DNA from 4 places in the Pantoea sp. F_5 genome. Region 4 is predicted to be linked to each of the others. Evidence: predicted binding sites of a transcription regulator. Region 4 holds the regulator's gene; each other region holds the start of a gene.
What was found. The regulator CRP, encoded in region 4, controls carbon source genes, mostly activating them, when cyclic AMP is high. The targets are predictions, from matches to a motif close to ATGTGANNNNNNTCACAT.
Positions count from the first base shown of each region.

Region 1: the regulator CRP is predicted to act here: its motif matches at 3,614-3,631, upstream of yrbN (protein YrbN).
Region 2: the regulator CRP is predicted to act here: its motif matches at 2,972-2,989, upstream of azuC (stress response protein AzuC).
Region 3: the regulator CRP is predicted to act here: its motif matches at 3,626-3,643, upstream of cdd (cytidine deaminase).

Region 1 is NZ_VWUO01000008.1:514-5,789, reverse strand. It holds gene rpsO (30S ribosomal protein S15) at 1-72, shown strand, start outside; gene pnp (polyribonucleotide nucleotidyltransferase) at 383-2,518, shown strand; gene nlpI (lipoprotein NlpI) at 2,648-3,532, shown strand; gene yrbN (protein YrbN) at 3,638-3,694, shown strand; gene F3I44_RS12085 (DEAD/DEAH family ATP-dependent RNA helicase) at 3,711-5,276, shown strand, end outside.
Region 2 is NZ_VWUO01000006.1:235,205-240,480, reverse strand. It holds gene F3I44_RS10575 (carboxymuconolactone decarboxylase family protein) at 1-325, opposite strand, end outside; gene F3I44_RS10570 (PLP-dependent aminotransferase family protein) at 385-1,821, shown strand; gene F3I44_RS10565 (DUF1158 domain-containing protein) at 1,811-2,053, opposite strand; gene mntP (manganese efflux pump MntP) at 2,370-2,945, shown strand; gene azuC (stress response protein AzuC) at 3,063-3,140, shown strand; gene F3I44_RS10550 (DUF2625 family protein) at 3,385-3,630, shown strand; gene F3I44_RS10545 (hypothetical protein) at 3,944-4,258, shown strand; gene F3I44_RS10540 (DUF4225 domain-containing protein) at 4,246-5,010, opposite strand.
Region 3 is NZ_VWUO01000001.1:416,766-422,041, reverse strand. It holds gene apbC (iron-sulfur cluster carrier protein ApbC) at 1-54, opposite strand, end outside; gene metG (methionine--tRNA ligase) at 232-2,265, shown strand; gene F3I44_RS01950 (CidA/LrgA family protein) at 2,494-2,886, shown strand; gene F3I44_RS01945 (CidB/LrgB family autolysis modulator) at 2,879-3,571, shown strand; gene cdd (cytidine deaminase) at 3,691-4,581, shown strand; gene F3I44_RS01935 (NAD-dependent malic enzyme) at 4,851-5,276, shown strand, end outside.
Region 4 is NZ_VWUO01000006.1:18,154-23,429, forward strand. It holds gene F3I44_RS09540 (hydrolase) at 1-711, shown strand, start outside; gene F3I44_RS09545 (YheU family protein) at 716-934, shown strand; gene F3I44_RS09550 (phosphoribulokinase) at 996-1,865, shown strand; gene F3I44_RS09555 (OsmC family protein) at 2,402-2,806, opposite strand; gene crp (cAMP-activated global transcriptional regulator CRP) at 3,110-3,742, shown strand; gene F3I44_RS09565 (YccS/YhfK family putative transporter) at 3,800-5,276, shown strand, end outside.

The DNA of each region.
Region 1 (5,276 bases), on a different contig from region 4:
CTGGACTACCTGAAGCGTAAAGACGTTGCACGCTACAGCAGCCTGATCGAAAGTCTCGGTCTGCGTCGCTAAGTCTGAAGAATCTGATCGTCGGGGCATTATGCGGGCTTTTGCACTGTGTGCAGCTTACGATCAGATTTGTGCGAGTTTCGTGAAGAGGGGGCCTTTATGGCCCCTTTTTTCGAGCAATCGGCAGCAATCCGGTCCAAACTGATGTATTGTTGCTTAGTGTGATCTTTAGTTTGCAGAATTTCGCGCGGCTAATGAGAGGCTTTACCGCAGGGGCGGTCGAGGGTTGTCATTAGTCGCGAGGATGCAGCTGAAGATTGGTAATCAATGGCAGGCTACAGATAGCCATGCCCCGAAGTTAAGGACTTTGATTTTGCTGAATCCGATCGTACGCAAATTCCAATATGGTCAACATACCGTCACGCTGGAAACCGGCATGATGGCTCGCCAGGCGACAGCCGCTGTGATGGTGAGCATGGACGATACTGCAGTGTTCGTCACTGTCGTAGGTCAGAAAAAATCTAAACCAGGTCAGGACTTCTTCCCACTGACCGTGAACTATCAGGAGCGTACCTACGCTGCTGGTCGTATCCCAGGCAGCTTCTTCCGTCGTGAAGGCCGTCCAAGCGAAGGCGAAACCCTGATTGCGCGTCTGATTGACCGCCCGATTCGCCCCCTGTTCCCGGAAGGTTTTGTTAACGAAGTTCAGGTTATTGCCACCGTGGTGTCTGTAAACCCACAGGTTCACCCTGACATTGTTGCCATGATCGGTGCCTCTGCGGCCCTGTCACTCTCAGGTCTGCCGTTCAATGGCCCGATTGGCTCTGCACGCGTAGGTTACATCAACGATCAGTATGTTCTGAACCCAACTGCAGATGAGCTGAAACAGTCTCGTCTGGATCTGGTCGTTGCCGGTACGCAGAATGCCGTACTGATGGTTGAATCTGAAGCTGAGATCCTGTCAGAAGAGCAGATGCTGGGAGCCGTGGTCTTTGGCCACGATCAACAGCAGATCGTTATCGAAAATATCAATGCGCTGGTTGCTGAAGCCGGTAAACCACGCTGGGACTGGCAGCCTGAAGCGGCTAATACCCCGCTGATTTCTCGCGTTGCTGCTCTGGCAGAAGCGCGCATCAGCGATGCTTACCGCATCACTGACAAGCAGGAGCGTTACACACAGGTTGGCGTCATCAAAGACGAAACTATCGCTACGCTGCTGGCTGAAGATGAAACACTGGATAGCGCCGAAATTGGCGATATCGTACATAGTCTTGAGAAGAACGTCGTTCGTACCCGCATCCTGAATGGCGAGCCACGCATCGATGGTCGTGAAAAAGATATGATCCGCGGTCTGGATGTCCGTACCGGCGTGTTGCCACGTACTCACGGTTCATCACTGTTCACCCGTGGTGAGACGCAGGCACTGGTTACGGCAACGCTGGGTACTACCCGCGATGCACAGAATCTGGATGAGCTGATGGGCGAACGTACCGACAGCTTCCTGTTCCATTACAACTTCCCTCCATACTCTGTCGGTGAAACCGGCATGGTCGGTTCGCCGAAGCGTCGTGAGATTGGTCACGGTCGTCTGGCGAAGCGTGGTGTGTTAGCGGTAATGCCTAAAGCGGAAGATTTCCCTTACACCGTGCGTGTGGTGTCTGAAATCACCGAATCTAACGGCTCTTCTTCGATGGCCTCTGTCTGTGGTGCCTCGCTGGCCCTGATGGATGCAGGTGTGCCAATCAAAGCCGCCGTTGCCGGTATCGCAATGGGTCTGGTGAAAGAAGATGAGAAGTTTGTGGTTCTGTCTGACATCCTGGGCGACGAAGATCACCTGGGCGACATGGACTTCAAGGTAGCCGGTAGCCGTGAAGGTATCACCGCGCTGCAGATGGACATCAAAATCGAAGGCATCACGCGTGAAATCATGCAGGAAGCCCTGAACCAGGCCAAGGGTGCGCGTCTGCACATTCTGGGCGTTATGGAACAGGCTATCAGCACCCCGCGTACCGAGATTTCTGAATTTGCTCCACGCATCTACACCATCAAAATCAGCTCTGACAAGATCAAAGATGTGATCGGTAAAGGCGGCTCAGTGATTCGTGCACTGACCGAAGAGACCGGCACGACGATTGAAATCGAAGATGACGGCACCGTGAAAATCGCTGCGACGGATGGTCTGAAAGCGAAAGAAGCCATTCGTCGTATCGAAGAGATCACTGCAGAAATCGAAGTGGGCCGCATTTACAGTGGTAAAGTGACCCGTATCGTTGACTTCGGTGCCTTTGTTGCTATCGGCGGCGGTAAAGAAGGTCTGGTTCACATTTCACAAATCGCTGATAAGCGCGTTGAGAAAGTGACTGACTACCTGCAGATGGGTCAGGAAGTGCCGGTTAAGGTGATGGAAGTTGATCGCCAGGGCCGCGTACGTCTGAGCATCAAAGAAGCGACAGAATCTAAGCCGCAGACTGAAGAAGCTGCAGCGGTGACCACGCCTGACGCTGAATAAGTCATTGCTGATTTGCCCCTCTTTGCCTGGCAGAGAGGGGCGTTTGTATCATCGCGAGGGCGGGAATCCTTGTGCACAGCAGGCGGATGACAGGATAGTTATCCCAATGTTTGTATTCGGGAGTGGGAAATGAAGCCTTTTCTGCGCTGGTGTTTTGTTGCGACAGCTTTGACGCTGGCAGGATGCAGCAACTCCAATTGGCGTAAGAACGAAGTTCTTGCAGTGCCTCTACAGCCCACACTGCAGCAGGAAGTGATACTGGCGCGCATGGAACAAATTCTTGCCAGTCGCGCTCTCACCGATGATGAACGCGCACAGCTGTTATATGAGCGCGGAGTGTTGTATGATAGTTTAGGTCTGCGGGCATTAGCGCGGAACGATTTTTCGCAAGCGCTGTCTATAAGACCAGATATGCCCGAAGTGTTTAACTACTTAGGCATATATTTAACGCAGGCGGGCAACTTTGATGCCGCCTATGAAGCGTTTGATTCTGTACTTGAGCTTGATCCAACTTACAACTATGCGCATTTAAACCGTGGTATCGCCCTCTATTACGGCGGTCGATACAAGTTAGCGCAAGATGATCTGCTGGCGTTTTATCAAGACGATCCTAACGATCCTTTCCGCAGTCTGTGGCTCTATCTCGTTGAACGCGAGATGGATGTCGACAAGGCAAAAGTTGCGCTTCAACAGCGTCACGACAAAGCGGTCAGAGACCAATGGGGATGGAATATTGTCGAGTTCTACCTTGGAGATATCAACGAGAAAACGTTGATGGAAAGTCTCAGGGCGGACGCAACGGATAACACCTCGCTCGCTGAACATCTCAGTGAAACCAACTTCTATTTAGGTAAGTACTACCTAAGTCTGGGGGAGAAGGACGACGCGAAAGCGTTGTTCAAACTGGCGGTGGCCAACAACGTTAACAACTTTGTTGAACACCGATACGCATTGTTGGAACTGGCGCAACTCGGCCAGGCACAAGACGATTTATCAGAATCTGACCAGCAATAGCTGACGAACTTAATTTGCCTGTAAAACCTGTTAAGTCATCATCTTAAGGGATGAAGGCTTTTCTGTTCGTCAAAACTTCTAATTTGAGCCGGTTCACACTTTTTGATGAAAATGACTGAAAGTTTTCACGACGAGTTATGTAGACTGGCCGCCGCAATCTAAGAGGCACGTGTACTACATGACTGATATTCAAACCACTTTTGCTGACCTTGGCCTGAACGCCGACATCCTTGAATCACTGAATGGCATGGGCTACGTAAAGCCATCCCCAATCCAGGCTGAGTGTATTCCTCACCTGCTGGCGGGCCGTGACGTGTTAGGCATGGCGCAGACCGGGAGTGGTAAAACTGCGGCGTTCTCACTGCCGCTGTTAAACAACATTGACCCGACTGTTAAAGCACCTCAGATCCTGGTGCTGGCACCGACCCGCGAACTGGCGGTACAGGTTGCTGAAGCAGTCACTGAATTCTCTAAACATATGCGCGGCCTGAACGTGGTTGCCCTTTACGGCGGCCAGCGTTATGACGTGCAGCTGCGTGCTCTGCGTCAGGGACCACAGGTTGTTGTGGGTACGCCTGGTCGTCTGCTTGACCACCTGAAACGCGGCACGTTAGACCTTTCTAACCTGCGCGGTCTGGTGCTGGACGAAGCAGATGAAATGCTGCGTATGGGCTTCATCGAAGACGTTGAAACCATCATGGCTCAGATCCCAGCTGGTCATCAGACTGCGCTGTTCTCTGCAACCATGCCGGAAGCGATTCGTCGTATTACTAAACGCTTCATGAAAGATCCACAGGAAGTGCGTATTCAGTCAAGCATGACGACGCGTCCTGACATCAGCCAGAGCTACTGGACCGCTTACGGTCGTAAAACAGACGCATTGGTTCGCTTCCTGGAAGCAGAAGACTTTGATGCTGCCATCATCTTCGTGCGTACCAAAAACGCAACGCTGGAAGTGGCAGAAGCGCTGGAGCGTAGTGGCTACAACAGCGCCGCGTTGAACGGTGATATGAACCAGGCACTGCGTGAGCAGACGCTGGAGCGCCTGAAAGATGGTCGTCTGGACATCCTGATTGCCACCGACGTGGCGGCCCGTGGTCTGGACGTTGAGCGTATCAGCCTGGTTGTGAACTATGACATCCCGATGGATGCAGAATCTTACGTTCACCGTATTGGTCGTACCGGTCGTGCAGGTCGTGCTGGCCGTGCGCTGCTGTTCGTTGAGAACCGCGAGCGTCGTCTGCTGCGCAATATCGAACGTACGATGAAGCTGACTATCCCTGAAGTCGAACTGCCTAACGCAGAACTGCTGGGTGAGCGTCGTCTGGCTAAGTTTGCTGCTAAAGTTCAGCAGCAGCTGGAAAGCAGCGATCTGGATCAGTACCGTGCTCTGCTGACTAAAATGCAGCCGGAAGATGAACTGGATCTGGAAACACTGGCAGCCGCACTGCTGAAAATGGCACAGGGTGAACGTCCTCTGATTCTGCCACCAGAAGCACCGCGTCCGGCACGTCGCGAATATCGCGATCGTGACGATCGTGATGGCCGTCGTGACAGCCGTGAAGCGCGTGGCGATCGTGGTCCACGTGAAAGCCGTGATGGCGATCGTCCACGTCGTGAACGTCGTGATGTTGGCGAAATGCAGCTGTACCGCATCGAAGTGGGCCGTGATGATGGTGTTGAAGTTCGTCACATCGTTGGCGCTATCGCTAACGAAGGCGACATCAGCAGCCGTTACATCGGT
Region 2 (5,276 bases), 220 kb from region 4:
AGCAGGCATCCGGCGCGCCCTGTTGAGCAATCAGCGTCAGGCATTCAGCCCAGTGCAGGGCCGCCTTCTCTTTATCACTGAACAGCGTGCCGGATTCGTGCCAGACCTGGGTCAATACGATCTTATCCCAGCCCATACCCGATTTATTCAGCGCTTTGGTATGTAAATCAATGCAGTAAGCGCAGCCGTTAATCTGCGATATGCGCAGGAACAGCAGTTCCAGTAAAGTGAGCGGCAGATCGGTTTGCGCCAGATAACTGTATACGCCGCCCAGCGCTTTCATGCCTGCCGGTGCTGCACTGTGGAAATCGATACGTTCGCTCATCTTGTTGCCTCATTCAGGGTTAATGAGGCGATTTTCGGCCTTTCAATGGAGCAGATAAAGTGCCAAAAAATGAGAGTCTGACTGGTCCATCGCCGCTTTCCACGGTGACACTCCAGCGCGGTACGTCACGCGGCCTCAGCGAACAGCTACGCCAGTTGATTGAACAGGCGATTGGGGAAGGGCGCTTACAGCCCGGTGCGCGTCTGCCCTCCTGTCGCGATCTGGCGGCGCAGCTCGGCGTGGCGCGCGGCACGGTACGAGCCAGCTATAACATGCTGGTCGATGGTCAGTTTCTGCAGGCCAGAGGCGCGGCGGGCACCTTCGTCAGCGCACTACCGCCCTTGAAATCGGCCATCGCCAGTGCGGAACGCCAGCTGCTGGCGGGCATAGAGGAGGCTGAAGTGCCTCCGCTGACCTTTCAGATGGGCATTCCGGCCAGTGATGCGTTCCCGATTAAAGTCTGGCTGCGCATTCTGCAGCGTCAGACGCGCATGCAGGTCAGCAGACCAGCCTGTTATCCCGATCCGCGCGGCAGCCTGGCGCTGCGTCAGGCGCTGGTAGCCTATCTGTCGGTGGCTCGCGGTCTGCGCTGTCAGGCGGACCAGATCATTATTACCAGCGGCTATGCGGGCGCGATGGGTCTGATTGGCCTGGCGATGGATTTTCAGGGCAAAACGGCCTGGCTGGAAGATCCCGGATTCTGGGTGGCGCGTCGCGCGGTTGACGCGCTGCGCGTTACGCCCGTTGCCGTGCCGGTTGATGCTGAAGGGTTACAGGTGGAGGCCGGTATTGCCCGCGCGCCGGATGCCGCTTTCGCGCTGGTCACGCCGGGACAGCAGGCGCCGCCTGGCATGACCATGAGCCTGGCGCGCCGCCATGCATTGCTGAGCTGGGCCAGTCGCGAGCAGCGCTGGATTATCGAAGATGACTATCTCGGCGAGCTTCAGCCCGGTCATCGTGCGGCTCCGGCACTGGCCGCGCTCGACAGCGAGGGACGCGTGTTGCACATAGGTACCTTCAGTAAGACGCTGACGCCGCAACTGCGGCTTGGTTTTATTGTGGTTCCGACGGCGCTGACGGCCCGCTTCGGCGAGGTGTGTGCACTACTTGCGCCAGCCTCTTCGGGATTGCTGCACAATGCGGTAGCGGAGTTTTTGCGGGAAGGTCACTTTATGCGGCATCTGCGGCGCATGAAGCGCCTTTATCAGGAGCGGTTGGAGCAGATGATCGCGGCGCTCCATCCTCACTTCCCCGACCTGCAACGCGCCGGGCTGGCGGTGATTGTCCGCTTACCCGCCGGTACGCCGGATGAGATGATTGCGCAGCAGGCAGCAAAGTGGGGCATGGCACCGTCGCCGCTGTCGATCTGGTATCAGCAGGCCGAGCAGTGCGGTGCGGGCCTGGTACTGGGTGCGGCACATCTGCCGCGTGAAGGTTATGCGCGTAGCGCCGAACGGCTAAAAGCGCTGGTCGATGCGCAGGCGGTCAGCTCCTGAACCAGCGACGCCAGACAAAGCGGATCACAAAAAACTCCAGTGCGCCGAGCACTAAAAACCAGGCGCAAAACACCACCGTGTAGAGCTGATTCAGATCCTGTAAATGGAACATCTGCAACAGATGCTGCGCCACCGTTACGCTAAAAGCGGGCGCGGGCAGCAGCAGCGCCGAAAGAAAGCCCAGCAGCAAAATGCCACCCGGCACGATCAACGTCTCATAAGGGTTATTCATAACCGGTTTCCCAAATTCATCAGCCCGGCATTTTCCGGTAATCGGCGACAGGGTTCAATGGCGGCGTGTGGTAATGCCTGCATCCGGGGCGTTGCACGGTTAAATAAATGGTCAGAAAATGCTTTGCTACCATCGACTTAGCGCCATTCATAGCGAATGATAAGAGTTATAGCCTTTGCTATACTTAAATCCCTGATTTTACTGTCTTTTTATCTTCAGGTTTGCGTGGTAGACTGCGCCCACTTTTTCATAACTGAACACTTTGTGTGGTGAATTTAGCGTGAATTGCCGCTTTTTCGCCCCAGGTGAATAAATCATGACCTTTATTGCCACTTTAATTCTTGCGCTGGGTATGTCGATGGACGCGTTTGCCGCTGCGCTGGGCAAAGGTGCCACACTGCATCGTCCTGGTTTTAAAGAAGCGCTGCGTACCGGTCTGATTTTTGGCTCTATTGAAGCGCTGACTCCACTGATTGGCTGGGCGCTTGGCCTGGCCGCCAGCCGTTACATCATGGCGTGGGATCACTGGGTTGCCTTCAGCCTGCTGGCGTTCCTGGGTGGCCGTATGATGATGGAAGGTTTCCGTAAGACAGCCGCCACCGAACCCTGCGAAGCCCCGCAAAGCCACGGCTTTATGGTACTGGCAACCACCGCCGTCGCGACCAGCCTGGATGCGCTGGCGGTCGGTGTCGGACTGGCTTTCCTGCAGGTGAACATCATCACCACCGCGCTGACCATTGGTGCTGCTACCACGGTAATGGCGACCACAGGCGTCTTAGTCGGGCGCTTTATTGGTCCGGTGCTGGGCAAGTGGGCGGAAGTGCTGGGCGGCGTCGTGTTAATCGCCGTTGGCTCCACCATTCTGTTGCAACATCTTGGCTACACCGCCTAGTGCTTTTGCACATAAAAGCGGCATTTTTGTGATCTGGTTCAAATTTATTTGCTGTTAAAACGCACAGGCGATATACTTTTTCAGTATATCTTCAACTAAATTTGAATCAGGTATTCCATGAAACGCATTCTTAAACACGTATTTCGCGCTTACGTTGAGACGTTTAAACATGTACCACCGGGTGCCATGTACTAAGCACTCCGCAAGAAACCCTCGATAATCGCGGTCAGGGATCGACCTGTGATTATCACTTTTTGCTTTCGCTGAGTTAAACCTACGCTTTTTCACTTCCTGTGCGTCCGTTCTGCTACTGCCACTCTTGTCGTTTTCCCGCTATAAGCGCTTTCGGGCGATGAAATGACCCCTTTTTTGCCTCCGTGCATTATGGATTGGCAGTGATCTCATGTATGTCTGATTTTTGAGGCTCTTTTAGTGGCTAATGATGTTTATTGCAATCAACGGCAGTGAATTTGGTAAAGACCGTGCAGGCGTATATTATCTCGCACCGCATTCTTTCGAATGGGAGAGCATGGGTACTCACTATTCAGATTTTTTGCGCTGGGCTTTTAGTGGCAATTTGAGTCTTTTCTGTCAAAAAGTACGATGGGATAACTGGCGAAATGAAATATCTTCCCTGAGTGGTCAATCGGTTTACTCTTTTTTAATCCATCATTCTGCCGAATAATAATCAGCTTTCAATCTGCCAGTGCAACAGAGACTAAACCCTTATCTTCAATAGCAACGCACTTTCCCTTTTTACTATTAGATGGGTGAGTGCGACATTACGAATCCTTCCGGCGGAGGCTGTTCTTGCTGACCTCATCAGATCTCATCAAATGAAACCCGATAACGCTTGCTGGGAAGTTCCGGGCTTGCAATAGAACCCTATGGAATAGAAAATCAAGGCTACACAAATGCACCCCGGCACAGTCAATGTCGCCCTTCTCTTAATAATCTGATATACAGAACCGTAACACGTTAAAATTCTGGATAAAAATATGAAAGTTAGCGAAGACAACCTCTTGCGTTCAGGTTTCACGCCTCGTGAATTGGGTAAAATTAAGAGTAACACTCAGCGTTTTGGCGATACCCTGAATGAAGCCATTGGCGATCTTGCAAGGCGGTTTATCATCGCCACCGGTTGCATTAGCTTCTGTCTGGCCGTATTCGTGCTGCTGCTCGCTTTTGGCTCCTCAGAGTCAATTTTTTCCGGTGGTATAGGACTTGCGTGCGGGGCGGTGATTGCTGCATTTTCCCAGCCGCCGGTAATAGCTTACAAAGCATGGCGTTACACTCGATCTCAACGGGTTTGAGCGCTGCTCTCACTGTTGTTGATCAGTTCAAAGATGACTCTGCCCTTAATACCATAGTCAATGATCTTCATGGTCAGTTCCGTCCTGTTCATCGTTTCAACTTTACGGAAATAATCTGTAGGCAGCCACCGGAATAGTTTCCACGCCTCGGGCTTGCGCATGGCACCGGTAATGCCATACACGCTTGAGACCAGCGTTGCGGCCTTATAAGTCGCCAGGCCCGTTTCAGGAGTAAAACCCATAAATTTTGCCGCTTCCATTGAGCTATCAGCAAAAATTCCTTCTGAATGTGCACTATCACCATAACGCAGATGGCTGGCTTCCCTGGTAATGCCATTGATGCCATCAACAAATAGCGTGGCACCAGCTAACATGCCGACTGGATTCATTGACGCTACCATACCTACCCCACCAACAATCGTCAGGCCAGACAACACGATGTTTACCGCTGAAATGACATATCCGACAATTTTGTTATTCTCTCGAATAAATTCCACTTTGGCATACAACCTGGCAACCTCTGTACGGAGAAGACGATCCTGCTCGTGAAGGCTTTCAGTTTCGGCTCGCAGCGTATTGATGCAGACCATACACTCTTCGTCTGTTCTGGCCCGGCGGGCCACAGCAAACTGGTCTTCAATAACTTTTTTAATTTCCTCAACGAATTGAATGCGTGAAAGCCCGTGATTCAGATGAAATGAAGCAACACGATTCGCTACATTTACAAGTTTACGAGCCTCAAGATTAACCATCGTTTCTGCCCATGCCTGGTTTCGTCCACCTGAGCGCATCATTCACAGCAGAGCTGCATCCATTTTCATCTCTCCGTGCTGGTGTTGATTCATACAGGAACCCGATCCTGTAGTTCAGCTTATTCGCTGAAGATGCTTCTATTAACTGAATAGGTAATGTATCGGTCTTTTTCCAATGAAATTTTCCAGTTGTCCAGCGGGGTAAGCAAGTTCAACATATATTTTAAGTAATGTTTCTTTAATCACGCCAAATTTAGCAGTTAAAT
Region 3 (5,276 bases), on a different contig from region 4:
CACGATGGCGCGAAGGCCCTCTGGCGTATGCGGTTCCCGGGATTGTCCTGTCATCCCCTGCTCCTTATTTCTGCTGTGCTTACGCTGTGTTTCAGCAATGTATGGTCAATGATATCAGATGCTCGTGGATCTGCGGCGACTGGCAGGGGTGAATCCCTTGTGTTTACGCAGGAGAAGCCTTCAGTTACCATCTAAGCCCGTTTTTTCAATCAACAGAAAGCTACGCAAACTATGACTCAAGTCGCTAAAAAAATTCTGGTAACGTGCGCACTGCCTTACGCGAACGGATCAATCCATCTCGGCCACATGCTCGAGCATATCCAGGCAGACATTTGGGTGCGTTATCAGCGAATGCGTGGCAATCAGGTTTACTTCATCTGCGCCGATGATGCGCACGGCACGCCGATCATGCTGAAAGCTCAGCAGTCAGGCATTGCACCGGAGCAGATGATTGCAGAGATGAAAAGCGAGCATGAAGCTGACTTTGCCGGTTTCAATGTCAGCTATGACAATTATCATTCGACTCACTGCGACGAAAACCGTGAGCTGTCTGCGCTGATTTACGGCCGTCTGAAAGAGAACGGTTTTATTAAGAACCGCACCATCTCGCAGCTTTACGATCCGGAAAAAGGGATGTTTCTGCCGGACCGTTTTGTGAAAGGCACCTGCCCGAAATGTAAGTCACCTGATCAGTACGGCGACAACTGTGAAGTCTGCAGCGCGACCTACAGCCCGACCGAGCTGATCGATCCGAAATCTGTGGTATCCGGGGCGACGCCAGTCCTGCGCGACTCCGAGCACTTCTTCTTTGATCTGCCGTCCTTCAGCGCCATGCTGCAGGCCTGGACCCGCTCCGGTGCGCTGCAGGATCAGGTGGCGAACAAAATGCAGGAGTGGTTTGAATCGGGTCTGCAGCAGTGGGATATCTCCCGCGATGCGCCTTATTTCGGCTTTGAAATCCCGGATGCGCCAGGCAAATATTTCTATGTCTGGCTGGATGCGCCCATCGGCTATATGGGCTCGTTCAAAAACCTGTGCGATAAGCGCGGTGACATTGACTTCGACGAGTTCTGGCGTAAAGACTCCACGACCGAGCTGTATCACTTCATCGGTAAAGATATCGTCTACTTCCACAGCCTGTTCTGGCCCGCGATGCTGGAAGGCAGCAACTTCCGCAAGCCAAACAATTTGTTTGTACACGGCTATGTCACCGTCAACGGTGCCAAGATGTCGAAGTCACGCGGTACCTTTATTAAGGCCAGCACCTGGCTGCAGCATCTGGATGCCGATAGCCTGCGTTACTACTACGCGGCCAAACTCTCTTCACGCATCGACGATATCGACCTGAATCTGGAAGATTTCGTCCAGCGCGTGAATGCTGACATCGTGAACAAAGTGGTTAACCTGGCGTCACGTAACGCGGGCTTCATCACTAAACGCTTTGACGGCAAACTGGCGGCTGAGCTGGCCGATCCGGCGCTCTATCAGACCTTCGTGGATGCGTCAGAGAAGATTGGTGACGCCTGGGCCAGCCGTGAATTCAGCCGTGCGATTCGTGAAATCATGGCGCTGGCTGACCTGGCGAACCGTTATGTCGATGAGCAGGCTCCGTGGGTGGTGGCGAAGCAGGAAGGCCGCGATGCCGACCTGCAGGCGATCTGCTCAATGGGCATTAACCTGTTCCGCATTCTGATGACCTGGCTGAAGCCGGTGCTGCCTTCGCTGAGCGCACGCGCCGAAGATTTCCTGAAGTGCGAGCTGAGCTGGGATGCTATCGCCCAGCCGCTGCTGGATCACCAGGTCGCGCCGTTTAAAGCGCTCTACAGCCGCATTGAAATGGCGAAAGTCGAAGGACTGATTGCGGCCTCGAAAGAGGATGCCGCTACCGCCAGTGCACCGGCCGCCACGGGTTCGCTGGCCGATGCGCCGATCGGTGAAACCATCACCATTGATGATTTCGCTAAAGTCGATATGCGCGTCGCGCTGATTGAGCAGGCGGAACTGGTGGAAGGTTCGGACAAGCTGCTGCGTCTGCAACTTGACCTGGGCGGGGAAAAGCGTCAGATCTTCTCCGGCATCCGCGCCGCTTATCCTGATCCGTCAGTGCTGGTCGGTAAAATGACCATCATCGTCGCCAACCTCGCACCACGTAAGATGCGCTTCGGTATCTCTGAAGGCATGGTGCTGTCAGCGGGTCCGGGCGGCAAAGATCTGTTTGTCCTCTCCGTCGACAGCGGTGCTGTGCCGGGTATGCCGATTAAGTAATCGCCTGTCGATGCTTAACAGGTTAAGCACAGTACCATTCTGAACCCTTCGCGCCGTATCACTGGCGCGAAGGGTTATTTTCCCCTCTTCGCATTCTCACTGCTACAGCCCCGCTTCCTTCTGCTGAATCCCTTTGCCCGTTGCTGCTACTCCGCGGCATAAATGTGATCGCTAGCACGCTAAGCGGTTAATGCGTATGATGAAGCTCAGTAAAAACAGGAGCCTGCCATGCTCACCGTGCTGTCTGTCTGCGGGCGCTATCTGCGCGCCTTTATCATCATTTATCTCTGCTTATACGCTGGAATCGGCATCGCCTCGCTGCTGCCCATTAAACTGCCCGGCAGCATTATTGGGATGCTAATTCTGTTCGCCCTGCTGGCATCGCAGATCCTGCCGGTCAGTTGGGTGAAACCGGGCTGCCATCTGCTGATTCGCTATATGGCGCTGCTGTTTGTGCCGATCAGCGTCGGGGTGATGAGCTACACCGATATTCTGACCGCACAGTTTGGTCCGATTGTTGTCTCCTGTGTCGTCAGTACCTTCCTGGTGCTCTCTGTTGTCGGCGTCAGCGCCCATCAGCTTCACAGCCGCCGTCCGGCCGGAGAGTCAGCCGATGAGTGAAATGTGGTGGTCACTGCCCCTGACGCTGGCGGCTTTTTTTCTGGCGCGTAAGCTGGCGTTACGACTGAAAATCTCGTTGCTTAATCCACTGCTGGTCTCCATGGGGATAATTATCCCGATACTGCTGCTGTTGCAGCTTCCTTACTCGCGCTATTTCGCAGGCAGCCAGATTCTTAATCAGCTGCTGCAACCGGCTGTGGTCGCGCTGGCACTGCCGCTGTATGAGCAGATGCATCAGATTCGTGCCCGCTGGAAATCGATTATTGGTGTCTGCTTTATCGGCAGCCTGACCGCCATGATCTCAGGCACCGCTATTGCCCTCTGGATGGGGGCCACACCCGACATTGCCGCCACCATCGTGCCTAAATCCGTGACAACGCCCATCGCGATGGCCGTCTCCGGTTCGCTGCACGGCATTCCCGCCATCAGCGCCATCTGCGTGCTGATTGCCGGTGTACTGGGTGCGGTATTCGGACACACGGTGCTGAACCTGCTGGGCGTGAAATCGAAAGCAGCGCGCGGACTGGCAATTGGCAATGCGTCGCATGCGCTGGGCACGGCGCGTGCCGCGGAACTTGACTATCAGGAAGGCGCATTCAGCTCACTGGCGCTGGTGATCTGCGGCATCATCACCTCTCTGCTGGCACCGTTTATTTTTCCGCTGCTGATGCACTGGTTTAGCTGAAAGTTTGCGAGAGATCTCGCAAAGTTGAAACATGCAACACAGGTTACATTGTCAGAGCGATGTGGATCACATATAAACCGGTGACTGGCACATCGCCTGCTGAATTTAATGAGGCTCACATGCATTCCCGTTTCCTCTCTGCTTTTGAGGCATTGCCGTCAACGCTGCAAACTGCACTCGCTCCCCTGCTGGACGATCCTGACTTTCATGCGCTACTCAGTGCCGACCAGGTCACCTCACTGCAACAACAGACACAAATGGAGGCCGATGCGCTGGCGCTGGCGCTGCTGCCCCTCGCGGCCTCCTGCGCGGTAGCGACGGTGTCGCATTTTAATGTCGGGGCGATTGCCCGTGGGGTCAGCGGCAACTGGTACTTTGGCGCTAATATGGAATTTGTCGGCACGCCGATGCAGCAGACCGTCCACGCTGAGCAGAGCGCGATTACTCATGCATGGCTGCGCGGTGAGCGCCAGCTCGAGACCATCACCGTTAACTACACGCCGTGCGGTCACTGCCGACAGTTTATGAACGAGCTGAACAGCGGCACCAACATTCGCATCAGCCTGCCACAACGCGCAATCAGCACCCTGGCCGATTATCTGCCGGATGCCTTTGGTCCGCGCGATCTGGACATTACGACCTTCCTGATGGACGAGGTGGATCACGGCTATGTGGCCGAGGGCGATGACCTGGTGCAGGCTGCGGTTGCCGCCGCTAATGCCAGCCACGCGCCTTATAGCCAGTCCCACGCGGGTGTTGCGCTGCTGACCACGGATGGCGCGATTGTCGCCGGACGCTATGCGGAAAATGCCGCGTTTAACCCGAGCTTCCCGCCGCTTCAGGCGGCACTGGTTCTGCTGAACATGCAGGGCGGCGATGTTCGTCAGATAAAAAAAGCGGTATTAGCCGAAGTTGAAAATGCCACGTTAAGCCAGTTCGCCGCCACGCAGGCGACGCTTGAGACATTTGGTTGCGGTGAGCTGCTACAGGTAACGCTGTACAAAGCATAACCCGCTGTCAGGGCGGCCACAGTTTTGTGAGCTTTTATTAACAAACGCTGTACTTCTGTGGGAAATTTCATAGGATCTGGCGCCAGAATTCACGCAAATACAAATTACTCTGAATAATTCAGGTTGCAGGATAGCAGCACGGTCGTGAATGTTTCCGCAGCGGTTACCCTGCCGCTGCCGGACCTGCAGTCTGAGCTATAACGGGTGAGAAAACTGGCGCTACCTTTCCGGCGTGACGCCAGACAACACTGCAACCGGAGCATTACCGCATGGAACTCGACTACGAAAGTAAACGCCCGCTGTATATCCCTTATGCTGGCCCGATTTTGCTGGAATTTCCCCTGCTGAACAAAGGCAGCGCCTTTAGCATCGAAGAACGTAACGAATTCAACCTCAACGGTCTGCTGCCCGAAGCGGTGGAATCAATTGAAGAGCAGGCGCAGCGTGCCTGGCGTCAGTTCCAGGACTTCAAAAACAATAACGATAAGCATGTCTACCTGCGTAACATCCAGGACACCAACGAAACACTCTTCTACCGCCTGCTGGACAACCATCTCGAAGAGATGATGCCGATTATCTACACCCCGACCGTGGGCGCAGCCTGCGAACACTTCTCTGAAATCTACCGTCGTGCGCGTGGCGTGTTCATCTCCTACCCTAACCGCGACCGCATCGAAGATATGCTGCAAAACGCC
Region 4 (5,276 bases):
TGGCTGGCAGTGGTGATGCATTTTCGCGGCTGCAGCGGCGAACCTAACCGGCTCAATCGCATCTATCACTCCGGCGAAACGGAAGATGCCCGCTTTTTTCTGCACTGGCTGCGTATCCGCTGGGGCCAGGTGCCGACCGTCGCCGTCGGTTTTTCACTGGGCGGCAATATGCTGGGCTGCCTGCTGGGCCAGCAGGGCGCAGCTGCTGAAGTGGAGGCGGGCGTCATTGTCTCCGCCCCGCTGCAGCTGGAGCCGTGTAGCGTAAAACTGGAACGCGGCTTCTCACGCTTCTATCAATACTATTTGCTGGCGCAGCTGAAGAAAAATGCCCGCCGCAAACTGCACGCCTGGCCGGATACGCTGCCAGTCAATCTGGCGCAGTTAAAAGCGCTGCGGCGACTGCGCGATTTTGATGATGCGATTACCGCCCGCGCCCACGGTTTTGTCGATGCGGCCGATTACTATCATCGGGCCAGCGCCATGCCCTGGCTGCAGCACGCAAAGAAACCGCTGCTGATCATCCACGCCAAAGACGATCCTTTTATGAGTGATGAGGTGATCCCGCACAGCAGCCAATTATCTGCCACTATTACTTATCAACTGACACCACACGGCGGCCACGTCGGTTTTGTCGGCGGGACGTTACGCCAGCCTGAAATGTGGCTGGAACAGCGCATCCCGCAGTGGATCGCCCCTTTTCTGGATAACTGATCTCGTGATTATTCCCTGGCAACAGGTCTCACCTGAGACCCTTGAAAATCTGATTGAAACCTTTGTGCTGCGTGAAGGCACTGACTATGGCGAGCATGAACGTAGCCTGCTGGACAAGGTGGCTGATGTGCGACGCCAGCTGGAAACCGGTGAAGTGGTACTGGTATGGTCGGAACTGCATGAATCGGTCAACATCATGCCGCGTAAAGAATTTCGCGGCTGATGCACCGGCGGGCATTTCATGATAACAATGCTCATTGCCCGACCACACAGGGAGCTTTTCTATGTCTGCTCGTCATCCCATTATCGCGGTGACCGGTTCCAGCGGCGCAGGAACCACCACCACCAGCCTGGCGTTCCGCAAAATCTTCCAGCAGCTTGACCTGCATGCAGCGGAGCTGGAAGGTGACAGTTTTCACCGCTTTACCCGCCCGGAAATGGATATGGCGATTCGTAAGGCGCGCGATTTAGGACGTCACATCAGCTACTTTGGCCCGGAAGCCAATGACTTTGGCCTGCTTGAGCAGAGCTTTAAAGAGTATGGCCACAGTGGGCAGGGGCAGTCGCGTAAATATCTGCACACTTACGATGAGGCGGTGCCCTGGAATCAGGTGCCCGGCACCTTTACCCCCTGGCAGCCGCTACCGCAGAACACCGATATTCTTTTTTATGAAGGATTGCATGGCGGTGTGGTGACGGCGCAGCACAACGTGGCGGAACAGGTCGATCTGCTGGTGGGCGTGGTACCGATTGTTAACCTGGAGTGGATTCAGAAACTGGTGCGCGACACTGGCGAGCGCGGTCATTCACGTGAAGCAGTAATGGATTCGGTGGTGCGGTCGATGGAGGATTACATCAACTTCATTACGCCCCAGTTCTCACGTACCCATATCAACTTTCAGCGCGTTCCAACCATTGATACTTCCAACCCGTTCGCTGCCCGCACCATTCCGTCACTGGATGAGAGCTTCGTAGTGATTCACTTTCAGGGACTGGAGGATATCGACTTCCCCTATCTGCTGGCGATGCTGCAGGGGTCGTTTATCTCGCACATCAATACGCTGGTGGTGCCTGGCGGCAAAATGGGTCTGGCCATGGAGCTGATCATGGGGCCGCTGGTGAAGCGGCTGATGGAAGGTAAGCGGATAGAGTAAGAGGTCAGCAAAAAACCCTCAGACAGCAGATGCCTTTCGCAAAAATGTAAAACCGGCTTTTCTGCGGATAAAGGCTTGCTGCTGAGCAGGCTTCAGGGAGCATACGCCTTTCGCAAAGACGCAAAACCGCCATCCCTGGCAGGCTCAGCGCGGGCCATCCCTGGCCCGCTATGCTTTGCTACAGGTGTATGCTCCCTTCGCTTCACGTCCGGCAGCCACATCCGGTTTCAGGGAGCTCGCTTCAGACAGACCCTGATCACAAAGAATCTGACAGCAGCATATAAGCTCAACACGCAGGGAACCGGGTCAGAAGAGGAAAGCGTCCCACGCCAGGGATAAAAACGCCGGGAGCGTTTTTGAACAACGCAACGCGTTGGCCCGGCTACAGGCGCACTTCAGGGATGAGGTGCGTAATCGCGTGGGCCGAGCGCCCAGGGATGGTTTAAGCGACTTTCCGATCTGGCCCGGTTTTCTGCGCAGGCTCGATCTTACCGCCGCCCAATGTTGCACGGGCCGTTAATGGTCGTTTTCAGATACTACAGCTCAATCACCTCATAGCTATGCGTAATCGTCACACCTTTACCCAGCATGATGGCCACAGAGCAGTATTTCTCTGCCGAAAGATCGACGGCGCGTGAGACCGCTTTATCCTGGAGCGCTTTGCCACTCACGATAAAATGCAGGTTGATGTGCGTAAAGATTCGCGGTGCTTCTTCACGACGTTCTGAGGTCAGTTTTACTTCACAATCAGCCACATCGTTGCGGCCTTTTTGCAGAATTGATACCACGTCAATCGCGCTGCATCCACCTGCCGCCATCAGCACCATCTCCATTGGGCTGGGCGCTTTATCACCCGAATTGCCATCCATCAGTATCTGATGGCCGGATGAGGATTCTCCAAGGAATGTCAGCCCTTCTACCCATTTCACTCTTGCCTGCATGATTTTTGCTCCGGAATACGCTGTTTTGTCGCCAGAGTACGCTTTCACCTGGTAAACAGCAATCCAGAGAAATCCGCCTGTAGCTGAAGCGAGACAACAGAAGACAGTCGGCAAAAGCTGTGCTACAAACAGTGCTGAAAATATTTTTCGTCACCCGATGGCGAAGCCGGGAAGAATGAAGCGCACTGCGCCTGATGCGGCCCGAATAATTTCCTGAAAAGGAAACGCTTGAAGCTTTCACCGCCTGACAGGGAAAACTGCCCCCTGTATTTTGGGCACGATTACAACAGAGGATAATAGCGAATGGTTCTCGGCAAACCGCAAACAGACCCTACACTCGAATGGTTCCTGTCCCATTGCCATATTCACAAGTATCCATCCAAAAGTACGCTGATTCACCAAGGTGAAAAAGCAGAAACGCTTTACTACATCGTGAAAGGTTCCGTCGCGGTTCTGATTAAAGATGAAGAAGGCAAAGAGATGATTCTTTCCTACCTGAATCAGGGCGATTTTATTGGTGAGCTTGGCCTGTTCGAAGAAGGTCAGGAGCGCAGCGCCTGGGTACGTGCGAAAAGCGCGTGCGAAGTCGCGGAGATTTCTTACAAGAAATTCCGTCAGCTGATCCAGGTGAATCCCGACATCCTGATGCGACTCTCCTCGCAGATGGCGCGTCGCCTGCAGGTCACGTCTGAAAAAGTGGGTAACCTCGCTTTCCTCGACGTCACCGGACGCATTGCTCAGACCCTGCTTAACCTGGCGAAGCAGCCAGATGCCATGACGCATCCCGACGGCATGCAAATTAAAATCACTCGTCAGGAAATTGGCCAGATTGTGGGTTGTTCACGTGAAACCGTGGGCCGTATTCTGAAGATGCTGGAAGATCAGAACCTGATCTCCGCACACGGTAAAACCATCGTCGTTTACGGCACCCGCTAACTCCTGTCATCCACGGCGTGATGGCAACATCACGCCGTTATTGTTTGTGTTGGGCCGATGTGGCGTCGAATCATTTATCATCCTGAAGTTAACTACGCCTTGCGGCAAACGCTGGTGCTCTGCCTGCCGGTCGCGTTGGGCTGGCTGGCTGGCGACCTGCAAAAAGGTCTGCTGTTCTCATTAGTGCCCGCCTGCTGCAATATCGCCGGTCTCGATACTCCGCATAAACGCTTTTTCAAACGTCTGATTGTGGGCGGCAGCCTGTTTGCCCTCGGCAGCTTTCTGATCCAGTGGCTCACCCTGCATGCGATTCCACTGCCGCTGATCCTCTTCGCTATGCCTTTGCTGCTTGGCGTCACCGGTGAGATTAGCCCGCTGCACGGCCGTCTGCTGCCCGGTACGCTTATTGCCGCCATCTTTACCCTCAGCCTGATTGGCCGCATGCCCATCTATGTCACTCCGCTGCTCTATATCGGCGGCACACTCTGGTATGGGATATTTAACTGGTTCTGGTTCTGGCTGTGGAAAGAGCAGCCGATGCGGGAGAGCCTGAGCCTGATTTACCGCGAGCTGGCCAACTACTGTGACGCCAAATATACCCTGCTGACGCAGCTGACCGATCCCGAAAAAGCGCTGCCGCCGCTGCTGGCTCACCAGCAGAAAGTGGTCGATCTGATCAACACCTGTTATCAGCAGATGCACATGCTGTCGGCAAGCCGCGATCACAGCCATAAGCGGCTAACGCGCGCTTTCCAGGTGGCGCTCGATCTGCAGGAGCATATCTCGGTCAGCCTGCATCGGCCGGAAGAAGTACAGAAGCTGGTAGAGCAGAGCCATGCTGAAGCGGTGATCCGCTGGAATGCCAAAACCATCTCGGCCCGGTTGCGGGTGCTGGCAGATAACATTCTTTATCACCAGTTACCCGACCGCTTTGCGATGGATAAACAGCTCGGCGCGCTGGAGAAAATCGCCCATCAGCATCCCGATAATCCGGTGGGTAACTTCTGCCTTTATCACTTCAACCGCATTGCGCGGGTGCTGCGCACCCAGAAGCCGCTTTACCAGCGCGATTTGATGGCAGACCGCCAGCGCCGCCTGCCGCTGTTACCGGCGCTGCGCAGCTATCTCTCGTTTCGCTCGTCGGCGCTGCGTACGGCGGGTCGCTTTGCGGTGATGCTGATGCTGGGCAGCGCGCTGGCGCTGTTCTTTAATATCCCCAAACCCTACTGGATCCTGATGACCATTATGTTCGTCAGCCAGAACGGCTACAGCGCCACCCGCGTCCGTATTCAGCACCGGGCGTTGGGCACCTTTGCCGGCCTGGTCATCGCGGCCGCTACGCTGCGGCTGGCGGTGCCGGAGTCCCTGGTGCTGTTGATCATGCTGGCGATAACCTTTATCAGCTATCGCTTTACCCGCCAGTTCTATGGCTGGTCGATGATTGGCTTTACGGTCACGGCAGTTTACTCGCTGCAACTGCTGTCACTGAATGGTGCGCAGTTTCTGCTGCCGCGACTGATGGATACGCTGATGG